DNA from 2 places in the Azospirillum himalayense genome. Region 1 is predicted to be linked to the other one. Evidence: riboswitches for the same ligand, from Rfam matches in the RefSeq annotation. Region 1 holds a riboswitch; the other holds the start of a gene.
What was found. A riboswitch is a leader RNA that binds a small molecule or an ion and turns the genes downstream of it on or off. The one in region 1 is predicted to bind cobalamin.
Positions count from the first base shown of each region.

Region 2: another riboswitch for cobalamin. It lies ahead of ACFPMG_RS16025 (energy-coupling factor ABC transporter permease); the one in region 1 lies ahead of cobW (cobalamin biosynthesis protein CobW).

Region 1 is NZ_JBHSLC010000115.1:49,802-54,997, reverse strand. Features, by position in the region: gene ACFPMG_RS31390 (ABC transporter ATP-binding protein) at 1-508, opposite strand, end outside; gene ACFPMG_RS31385 (ABC transporter ATP-binding protein) at 501-1,265, opposite strand; cobalamin riboswitch at 1,556-1,771, shown strand; gene cobW (cobalamin biosynthesis protein CobW) at 1,811-2,899, shown strand; gene cobN (cobaltochelatase subunit CobN) at 3,062-5,196, shown strand, end outside.
Region 2 is NZ_JBHSLC010000031.1:32,552-37,747, forward strand. Features, by position in the region: gene ACFPMG_RS16020 (glycosyltransferase family 9 protein) at 183-2,111, opposite strand; cobalamin riboswitch at 2,256-2,494, shown strand; gene ACFPMG_RS16025 (energy-coupling factor ABC transporter permease) at 2,669-3,349, shown strand; gene ACFPMG_RS16030 (superoxide dismutase) at 3,415-4,164, opposite strand; gene ACFPMG_RS16035 (hypothetical protein) at 4,293-4,667, opposite strand; gene ACFPMG_RS16040 (YitT family protein) at 4,784-5,196, opposite strand, start outside.

The DNA of each region.
Region 1 (5,196 bases):
CCTCGGTCGGCTCGTCGAGCAGGATCAGGTCGGCGCCGGTGCGCAGGATGCGCGCGATGGCCAGCATCTGCTGCTCGCCGCCCGACAGGCGCGTGCCCTGGGTGGTGCCGCGGCCCTGGAGGTTGGGGAACAGCTCGTAGATCTGCGGCACGGTCATGCCGCCCGACTTCACCACCGGCGGCAGCATCAGGTTCTCGTCCACGCTGAGCGAGGAGAAGATGCCGCGCTCCTCCGGCACGTAGCCGATGCCGAGGCGGGGGATCTTGTGCTGCGCCATGCCGATCAGCTCCTTGCCCTGGAAGCGGATCGAGCCGTTGCGCTTGCCGACGATGCCCATGATCGAGCGCATGGTGGTCGTCTTGCCGGCGCCGTTGCGGCCCAGCAGGGTCACCACCTCGCCCTGGCGCACGTCGATGTTGACGCCGTGCAGCACGTGGCTCTCGCCGTAGAAGGCCTGGAGGTCGCGGATTTCCAGCATCGCGGTCTTCACGGTCGCGCCGTCAGGCATGGCCCACCTCACCCGTGCCCATATAGGCCTCCATGACCTGCGGGTTGCGCGATACGACGTCGTATGCGCCCTCCGCCAGGATCTCGCCGCGGCGGAGCACGGTGATCGTGTCCGACAGGTGGGCGACGACCGACAGATTGTGCTCCACCATCAGGATGGTGCGGTCGGCGGAGACGCGCTTGATGAGGGCGGCGGTGCCTTCGATGTCCTCGTGGCCCATGCCGGCCAGCGGCTCGTCGAGCAGCATCACCTCGGGGTCGAGCGCCAGCGTCGTGGCGATCTCCAGCGCGCGCTTGCGGCCGTAGGGCAGCTCGGCGGCGGTGTGGCCGGCCCAGGGGGTGAGGTTCACCGCCTCGATCAGTTCCTCGGCGCGGTCGTGCAGGTCGTGCAGGCTGGCCTCGGGCTTCCAGAAGTGGAAGCTGGTGCCGCGCGGGCGCTGCAGCGCGACGCGGACATTCTCCAGCACGCTGAGGTGCGGGAAAACGGCGGAGATCTGGAAGGAGCGCACCATGCCGAGCAGCGCCACGTCGGCGGGCTTCATGGCGGTGATGTCGCGCCCCTTGTAGAGGATCTGGCCGCGCGTCGGCGTCAGGAACTTGGTCAGCAGGTTGAAGACCGTGCTCTTGCCAGCGCCGTTCGGGCCGATCAGCGCGTGGATCGTGCCGCGGCGAACCTGGAGGTTCACCTCCTTCACCGCGATGAAGCCCTTGAACTCCTTCGAGAGTCCGCGCGCTTCCAGAATGATGTCGTCGGCCATGGGTGCCGCTTTTCCCTCCCTGTTCGTCCGCGTCGTCTGCCGGTCCGCGTTTTTGGTTACGCTGGTATAAGCACACGGCATGCCAACTGTGACAGCCTTTGGTAAGTCGTTGAAATTTATGAATCGGCCAATGTTGGCGTTGGGCATCGCACGCGGTCCGGAGTGTCAGCTTTCCAGACAGACTGTACCGATCTTCCGACACACCAACGGCGGGACGGGCGGAGCGTTCCGGGTTCGACGGCACGGTTTTCGGGCGCCAAATGGCCGCTTGCAAATCGGGGGTCCGCCTGCAATTCTGCGCCTCCGACGGTGCCCCGTCCGCCGTGAAGGCGCGGGGATAATAGGGAATGCGGTGCGGACCCGGATGGAGTCCAAGGCCGCGGCTGCCCCCGCAACTGTAAGCGGCGAGCCTGCCTCCGGAAATGCCACGGGCCGACAGGCCGGGAAGGCGGGAGGCGCGGCGACGACCCGCGAGCCAGGAAACCTGCCGCCGGACCGACACTCATCCAATCCGCCGGGTGTGGCGGAGACAAGGAAGCCAGATCATGACCACCGGCCCGCTGACCGCCGGAAAGACCCCGGCCACCGTCATCACCGGCTTTCTCGGCGCCGGGAAGACGACGCTGATCCGCAGCCTGCTGGAGCAGGCCGGCGGGCGCCGTCTGGCGCTGATCATCAACGAGTTCGGCGATGTCGGCATCGACGGCGAGATCCTGCGCGCCTGCGGCGACCCGACCTGCACCGAGGACGACGTGATCGAGCTGGCGAACGGCTGCCTGTGCTGCACCGTCGCCGACGATTTCGTCCCGGCCATCGAAAAGCTGCTGTCCCGCCCGCAGCCGCCGGAGCACATCATCATCGAGACGAGCGGCCTCGCTCTGCCGAAGCCCCTCGTCCAGGCCTTCCACTGGCCGGCGATCAAGACGCGGGTGACGGTGGACGGAGTGGTCGCGGTGGTCGACGCCGCCGCCGCCGCGGAGGGCCGCTTCGCCCCCGATCCGGCGGCGCTGGCCGCCCAAGCCGCCGAGGCCGGGCAGCTCGACCACGAGACTCCGGTCGAGGAGGTGTTCGAAGACCAGCTCCTCTGCGCCGACCTGATCGTGGTGAACAAGACCGATCTGGTCGATGCCGCCGATCTGGCGAAGGTCGAGGACCTGATCCGCGCCGCCATGGCGGAGGGCGGCATGGCTGAGGGCGGCATGGCTGAGGGCGGCGCTGGGCGCGAGCCCAAGATCCTGCGCGCCAGCAACGGCAAGGTCGACCCGGTGGTGCTTCTCGGCGTCGGCGCCGGGGCCGAGGACGACCTCGCCAACCGACCCAGCCACCATGACGAGGAGGAGGGTCACGACCACGACGACTTCACCAGCTTCGTCGTGGAACTCGGCCCGCAGCCCGACCCGGCGGCGCTGGCGAAGACGCTGGAGCGGGTCGCCGCCGCCCATGGCGTGCTCCGTCTGAAGGGATTCATCGACGTGCCGGGCAAGCCGATGCGCCTTCTGGTGCAGGGTGTGGGAACGCGCATCCAGACCCATTTCGACCGCTTCTGGAAGCCCGACGAGCCGCGCCGCAGCCGTCTGGTGGTGATCGGCGAGACGGGCCTGGACCGCGACGCCGTGACCGCGGCGCTGTCTTAAAAGCCCTCTCCCGCCCCGGGAGAGGGAGGGACCCGCGCGAAGCGTGGGAGGGTGAGGGTCGCCCGCGGAGACCGCAGCGATCCTTGCCAGCACCCTCACCCGCCCGCTTCGCGGGCACCCTCTCCCGGGGCGGGAGAGGGAGTGTTTGCAAAGCTGTAGCCCATGCACCTACTCGCCGCCCGCCAGGAAGACCTCGACGCCGGCCCCCAGGCCGTGGATCTGGGGCAGAGCCCGGCGGACCTCGTCGTCCTGTCCTTCTCCGACAGCGACTTGACGGCGCTCGCCGCCTGCTGGAAGCGCCACCGTGACGAGTTGCCGACCCTGCGGCTGGCGAATCTCGCGCGGCTGGGGCACCCGCTGTCGGTGGACCTCTACGTCGACTCCGTGATCCGCAAGGCGAAGCTGGTCGTCCTGCGGCTGCTCGGCGGGGCGGGCTACTGGCGCTATGGGCTGGACCATGTCGCCGCCGCCTGCCGGGAGTCCGGGGTGGCGCTGGCCGTGCTGCCCGGCTGCGCCCAGCCGAACCCCGCCCTGGAGGGCTACGGCACCGTTCCGGCCGAGGCCGCGCAACGGCTGTGGCGTGGATTCACCGAAGGCGGGCCGGACAACATGGCCAACCTGCTGGCCTACGCCGCCACTCTGAGCGGACAGGAGCGCCCCTGGCGCGAGCCGGCGCCGGTGCCGCGCTTCGGCGTCTATGAGGGCTGGTCCGGTCAGGTTGCCGGCCCCTGCGCGCCGGTCGTCTTCTACCGCTCCCACCTGCTGGCCGGCGATCTGGAGCCGGTGCACGCGCTGTGCGACGCGCTGGCCGCGCGCGGCCTCGCCCCGCTGCCGCTGTTCGTGGCGAGCCTGAAGGAGCCGGACTGCGCCGCCTGGATGCGCGCCACCCTGACCGCGCGGAACGCCGCCGTCGTGATGAACCTGACCGGCTTCTCGGCGGCGCGCGAGGACGGGTCGCCTCTGGATGCCAACGGCACGCCGGTGCTCCAGGCCGTGCTGTCCACCACGCCGGAGGAGGGCTGGCGCGGCTCCGCCCGCGGCATGGGGCCGTCCGACCTCGCCATGAACGTCGTGCTGCCGGAGATGGACGGGCGCATCCTGACCCGCGCCATCGCCTTCAAGGCCGAAGGGGCGCTGGACCCCGACCTGGAGTTCGCCCCGACGCTGATCCGCCCGGTGCCTGACCGGGTCGCCTTCGCCGCCGATCTGGCCGCCGCCTGGGTGCGGCTGGGTGCCACGCCGCGGGCCGAGCGCAAGCTGGCGCTGGTACTGTCCGACTATCCGGGGCCGGGCGGCGGCATCGGCCATGCGGTCGGCCTCGACACCCCGGCGAGCGTCGTCGGCATCCTGGAGCGGCTGCGCGCCGAGGGCTACGCGCTGGACGGGCTGCCCGCCGGCCCCGCCGCCCTGATGGAGGCGCTGACCGGCGGCGCCACCGCCACGATGAGCCTGGACGACTACCGCCGCCTCGCCCCCGCCGAGGCCCGCGCTTGCATCACAGAATGCTGGGGCGATGAGCAGGCCGACCCGCTGGCTGACGGCACCATCTTCCGCTTCACCGTGCTGGCCTGCGGCAACGCCACTATCGCGGTGCAGCCGAGCCGCGGCCACGGCCCGCTGACCACCACCCAGCACCACGACCCCGACACGCCTCCCAGCCACGGTTACTTCGCCTTCCACCTCTGGCTCCGCCATATCCTGGGCATCCACGCGCTGGTGCAGGTGGGGGCGCACGGGACGCTGGAATGGCTGCCGGGCAAGGCCGTCGCCCTGTCCGCCGAGTGCTGGCCGGAGATCGTCGTCGGTCCTCTGCCCTGCCTCTACCCCTTCATCGTCAACAACCCCGGCGAGGGCGTGCAGGCGCGCCGCCGGCTGGGCGCGGTCCTGATCGGCCACCTGACCCCGCCGCCGGTCGAGGCCGGGCTGCACGGCGACCTCGCCGCGCTTGAAACGGCCATCGACGAGTATTCGATGGCGACCGGGCTGGACCCGCGGCGGCTGGGCGCGCTGCGGCAGACCATCCTGGATCTGGCCTGGAGTTCCGGCGTCGCCGCCGACTGCAACCTGCGGCCCGACGACGACCCCGACGCCATCCTCAGCCGCCTCGACGCCCATCTCTGCGACATCAAGGAGATGCAGATCCGCGACGGGCTGCACGTCTTCGGCACCACGCCCGAGCCGGAGCGCCGCGCCCGCCTGCTCGCCGCCGTCGCCCGTTTCGGCAATGCCGAAGACGTCGCCCCGGCGCTCGATGCCTGCGGCGAGGCGGAGATGACCGCCCTGCTGGCCGGGCTGGA
Region 2 (5,196 bases), on a different contig from region 1:
CCGGGCCGCCGGATTCAATCCATGGTTTTGCCCCGCTGCGGCGCGCCGCTTGCGGCCGTCCGGGATTCGGTGGGGGCGGATCATTGCGGCGCAAACGCGCCAACACAAGCGCCTTGCGCGCCCGTCCCTCCGATTTTCCACGCTTCCCCTCGCGGATCTCACAGGCCGGGTGGAAACGCCCGTCAATAGCTGCGGTCGGCCAGCCAAGCCGCGATGGCGTTCTCCATCGCCTCGGCGGTCGGATCGCCGTGCGCCGGGCCGGTTCCCACCATGGGAAGACGGGCCGCCGCAGCGATGTCCTCCGCCGGGGTACCGGTCCCGACAAACAGGTCGCAGCGCCGCAGCAGGGCGCACAGCCCGTCGAAACCCAACCGCCCTACCGCGTTCAGGCAGGCTGCCCCCGCCTCCTCGGCGATGCGCGCCGCGGCGCCCCTGGCGGCCTCCTCACCGACCAGGACCAGGGCGGTGTCGCCCCGCGCGGCAAGCCGGCGGCACAGCTCCGACAGGCTGCCGGTGCCGACGGACGCGGAGAGGCCGACCGCGCAACGCCAGCGCGCTGAAACGCCCTCGGCGAGAAGCGCGGCGGCGGCGCGCTCGCCGGCGGGGGAGGTCCAGACCTCCGTGGCGGGGTCCGGCTCTCCGGCGGTCAGCGCCCCCAGCAGGCCGGCGGGAGTCGGAGCGACGTGGGTCAGGAAGGCGTCGGCGTAATAGCCGCGCACCGGCCGGCCGACCCTGCAGCCAAGACGGAGCGGCGCCCCCGTATCCTGCATCAGGCGGTTGGCGAAGCTGGCATCCTCACCCCGGTGGGGATTGATCGTGAGGTCGAAGGCGCCGCTGAACTGCTGGCCGATTTCCTGGCGCACCGCGTTCACCAGCGCGTCGTCGGGCGCCCGCCCCTTCAGCGGCGGCAGGGTGACGCGCTGGTTGACGTAGGGGCAGAGGGCAAGCGCTGCCTCCGCGTCCGGCGTCGCGAAGACGGTGATCCGGGCCAGCGGCAAGGCCCGCCGCAGCTCCCGCAGGACGCCGGACGCCCGCAGCACGGCCCCCATCCCGTCCGGCAGGAACACGCCGACGCTGCGGATCAGGTCGGTCGGGAAGGGTTGCGGTTCGCCGGGGACGAGCGTGCGGCGGCGGACGGCGGGGCCGGAGTTCCGCAGCAGCGCCATCGCCGGAGCGGTCGAGGCGCCCCGCGCCGGCGGCACGAAGCCCCAGCGTCCGTCGGCATCCGGGCGCGCCAGCGGCTCCACCATGGCATGCTCGGCGCGCGAGACGGTCGCCGCGTCGGTCACCCAAGGGAAGAAATCGCGCAGCGGGAGGGTGCCGTTGCCGACCGTTCGGCCCGCCGCCTGCAGGGCATCCCACCGACCGACCGCGCCGTCGTAGCCGTAATAAATTTCCTTGAACGCGACCTGCTCCCGCGTCGCGTAGGCGAAATGCTGGAAGACCAGCCCGCCCGCCGCCGTCTCCTCGTGCAGGAAGGGGTTGGCCGCGCCGAGTTCGAGGTCCGACCCGTCGGGCTGTGGGCGCATCAGCCGGGGCGGGACGTGCGAGTGCCAGTAATCCCCCGGCCGGTACCGCCATGTGCGCAACCATTCGTAGGCGCGGTAATTGCCGTACTGGTCCAGCCGGTCGAGGACCAGGGACGGGCCGACGAAGAAATGGCAGAGGTAGAGAGCCGCCGTGCGCGACGGCGAATCGAGGAACATCCGGCGCGCCCGGGCGATCTGCTCCGCCGTCCACAGCTCGTCCGCGTCGACCTGCCAGAGCAGGCAGTCCTCGGTCATGGCGGCCAGCGGCGCGGTCACCATCTCCACCTTGCCCTGCCAGAACACGCCGGGCGGCTTGCGGTAGACCGACACGCGCCCGGGCTCCTCCGCGGCGATGCGGTCGAGATACTCCGAGGTCCCGTCGTTGCTGCGGCCGTCGCGGTGAAGGTCCTGCGGGACGCGCCCGCCCCGCTGCGCGCACCAGGAGGAGTCGCGGACCTGCTCCGCCACCCCCTCCACGATGTGCCAATGCCAGGGGAAGGGCAACTGGCGGAACACCTCCAGGTGATAGCGGATGAAGGGATCGCCGTTCAGCACGATGGTCAGGAAATGAACCGGTAGCATGCCCGCAACCCCGTCCTTCGCCCGTTGATCCGTCCTCGCGCAGTCCGCAGGACCTTGTCGGTTCCGCGGGAGCGGTGTCAAGGAAGCCGTGCGACTCCCCCGATGGGGCGCCATCCCCCTCTTGACGGCGGGGGACCCCGCCCCTACCCTGGCGGCGGTTATGGTTCCCCGCGTCCTCCGGTCGCGGGGCTAAGAGGGAAGCCGGTGCGCCGCCCCGATCGGGGAGATACGGCAAATCCGGCGCTGCCCCCGCAACTGTGAGCGGTGAGCGGCCTCGTCCTTTCCGTGTCACTGGCGCCGCCTGCGGGAACGGGCGCCGGGAAGGCCGGACGATGCCGCCTTGACCCGCGAGCCAGGAGACCTGCCGTAACCGAACGTACGTCCTCGGGCGGGGTGCCCCGGTGGTCGCTTGCCGATGTCCGGCCCGACGGCCGCCCGTCTTCCGCAAGCCGTCCCCCCGGTGCGCCCATTCAGGGGACCAAGGGGGTTGCGATGCCGGTGCCTGCCAGCAACGACGCCCCTCCCAACGCATGGCAGACTCGGAAAGGGCATAGAGCATGCACATCGAACCCGGCGTCGTGGACGGCGCCAAGATCGCTCTCAGCTACGCGACGGCCGCCGGCGGCTTCGCGATGGCCGGAAAGCTGGCGCGCGACGACGTCCGCAACAACGGCGGGATCGCGCCGCTGGTGCTGCGCAGCCTGATCGCCACCGCGCTGGTCTTCAGCTTCTTCGAGGTGTTCCCGCACCACCCCGTGGGCGTGTCGGAGGTTCACCTGATCCTCGGTTCGACGCTGCTCCTGCTGTTCGGCGCCGGTGCCGCCTCCATCGGCCTCGCCGCCGGCCTGCTGATCCAGGGCCTGTTCTTCGCGCCGTTCGACCTGCCGCAGTACGGCATGAACGTCACCACGCTGCTGGTCCCGCTGTGGGGCATCAGCCTGCTGGCGAAGCGGATCGTTCCCGACGCCACCCCCTATGTCGACCTGAAGTACTCGCAGGCGCTGGCCCTCTCCACCGCCTACCAGGGCGGCATCGTCGCCTGGGTGGCCTTCTGGGCCTTCTACGGCCACGGCTTCACCGCCGAGACCATGACGGAAGTCGCCTCCTTCGGCGCCGCCTACATGACCGTCATCATCGTCGAGCCGCTGGCCGACCTCGCCGTGCTGGCCGTCGCCAAGGCGCTGCGCCGCCAGAGCCAGGGGCCGCTGTTCAACATCCGCCTGCACCAGGGCGCCTGACCGGCCCTCTGGACCAGACGGTTCGAAGGAAGGGCGGCGGGGACATCCCCGCCGCCCTTTTCCGTTCAGATCACCAGTTCGCCTTTGCGGATCGCCGCGTAGCGGCGGTTCACCGCGCCCCAGTCGACCACGTTCCACCAAGCCGCCAGATAATCGGCGCGCCGGTTCTGGTACTTCAGATAATAGGCGTGCTCCCACACGTCGTTGCCCATCAGCACCGGCACGCCCTCCATGGCCGGCGAATCCTGGTTCGGACGCGCGGCGATGGCCAGCTTGCCCGACGACGGGTCGGCGGTGACGAAGACCCAGCCGCTGCCGAACTGCCCGGCGCCCGCCGTGTTGAAGCGCGTCTTGAAGTCGTCGAAGCCGCCGAAGTCGCGCGTGATGGCCGCCCCCACCTCGCCGTCCGGCGCACCGCCGGCGTTCGGCCCCATGATGCTCCAGAACATGCTGTGATTCGCGTGCCCGCCGCCGTTGTTGCGCACCGCGGTGCGGATGCTCTCCGGCAGTTCCGGCACGCGCTTCAGCAGGTCGGCCAGCGGCATCGCCTGGAGATCGCCATGGTTGGCGAGGGCCTTGTTGAGGTTGTCGACATAGGCCTGATGGTGCTTGTCATGGTGCACGCTCATCGTCATCGCGTCGATGTGCGGCTCCAGCGCGGCGGGCGCGTAGGGCAGCGGCGGCAGCGTGAAGCCCTTGCCGCCCGGTGCCTGGCCTGCTGTTTGAGCCCAAACGAAGCGCGGCGCCGCAGCCAGCACCAGCGCGGCGGCGCCGGCGGACAGCAGCAGTTGGCGGCGATCCAGGCGAACGGACATGAGACCTCCCAATGTTGTGTTTCGTGCCGAACGGCGGGGAAGCCACAGCCTCAGTGCGCCTCCCAACTCACTCAACAGGGCAATGGGCGTAGTCACTCGGTACCGGCGCACCGCGCGCCGACCGATTTCTACAGGCGGGCCTTTCCCGCCAACCCGGCGGACGACACGCGGGCCATGCCCAGCGCCACGGTCCGCCAACGCCCCAGACGGAACCGCGAGGGGGCGGCCGACGGCTTGCGGACCGGCGCGGCCGTGACCGTCTCCGCCGCCTCGAGGATCCCGCGGGCGCGGCGCTCGCGCAGCAGCAGGCGCATCACCTCCTCCTCCGTGACGGGGCGTCCGGCCCTGGCGGTGGCGAGGCTGGCGGTGTCCTGGAGGGCGGCGACCTGCGCCAGGGTGCCGGTCAGCCCCTTGGCCGCGGCGGTGGTCAGCGCTTCGCGATGAATGGCGAGGATGAACGGCTTCAGCCCACGGTCGGGCGTTCCCTGCGGCGGTGTCGGCATGGCGGAAGGGCTCCGGGGATTCGTTCGATCGGGTAGGCCATCATCCAACCGATAACGCCGCCGCGGCAAAGGCCCCTTCGGATTAGTCCCGCCGGTCTCCGCCGGAGGAGCGGCCCTCAGCGGGCCACGTACCAGTCCGTCCGGTGGTTGAAGGCGACGAAGGCGTTCAGCACCGCCGCGCCCAGCATCGAGGCCAGCACCGCCTTCCCGTCGATGACGAAGACCGCCATGGAGAAGATCACCACGTCGAACATGGCCTGGAGCCAGCCGGCGCGGAAGCCCGTCTTCTCCTGGATGTAGAAGGCGAGAATCCCCACCCCGCCGCCGCTGGAGCCGTGGCGGAACAGGCCGATGACCCCGATGCCGATGCAGAAGCCCGCCAGGACCGCCGCCACATAGGGGTGCAGCGCGTCGTAGCGGATCGCGTGGGGCGCCAGCGTGGTCAGCACCGAGATGCTCGTCACCGCCAGAAGCGACTTGGCGGTGAAGCGCCAGCCGATGCGCGCCAGCGCCAGCGCGTAGAAGGGCA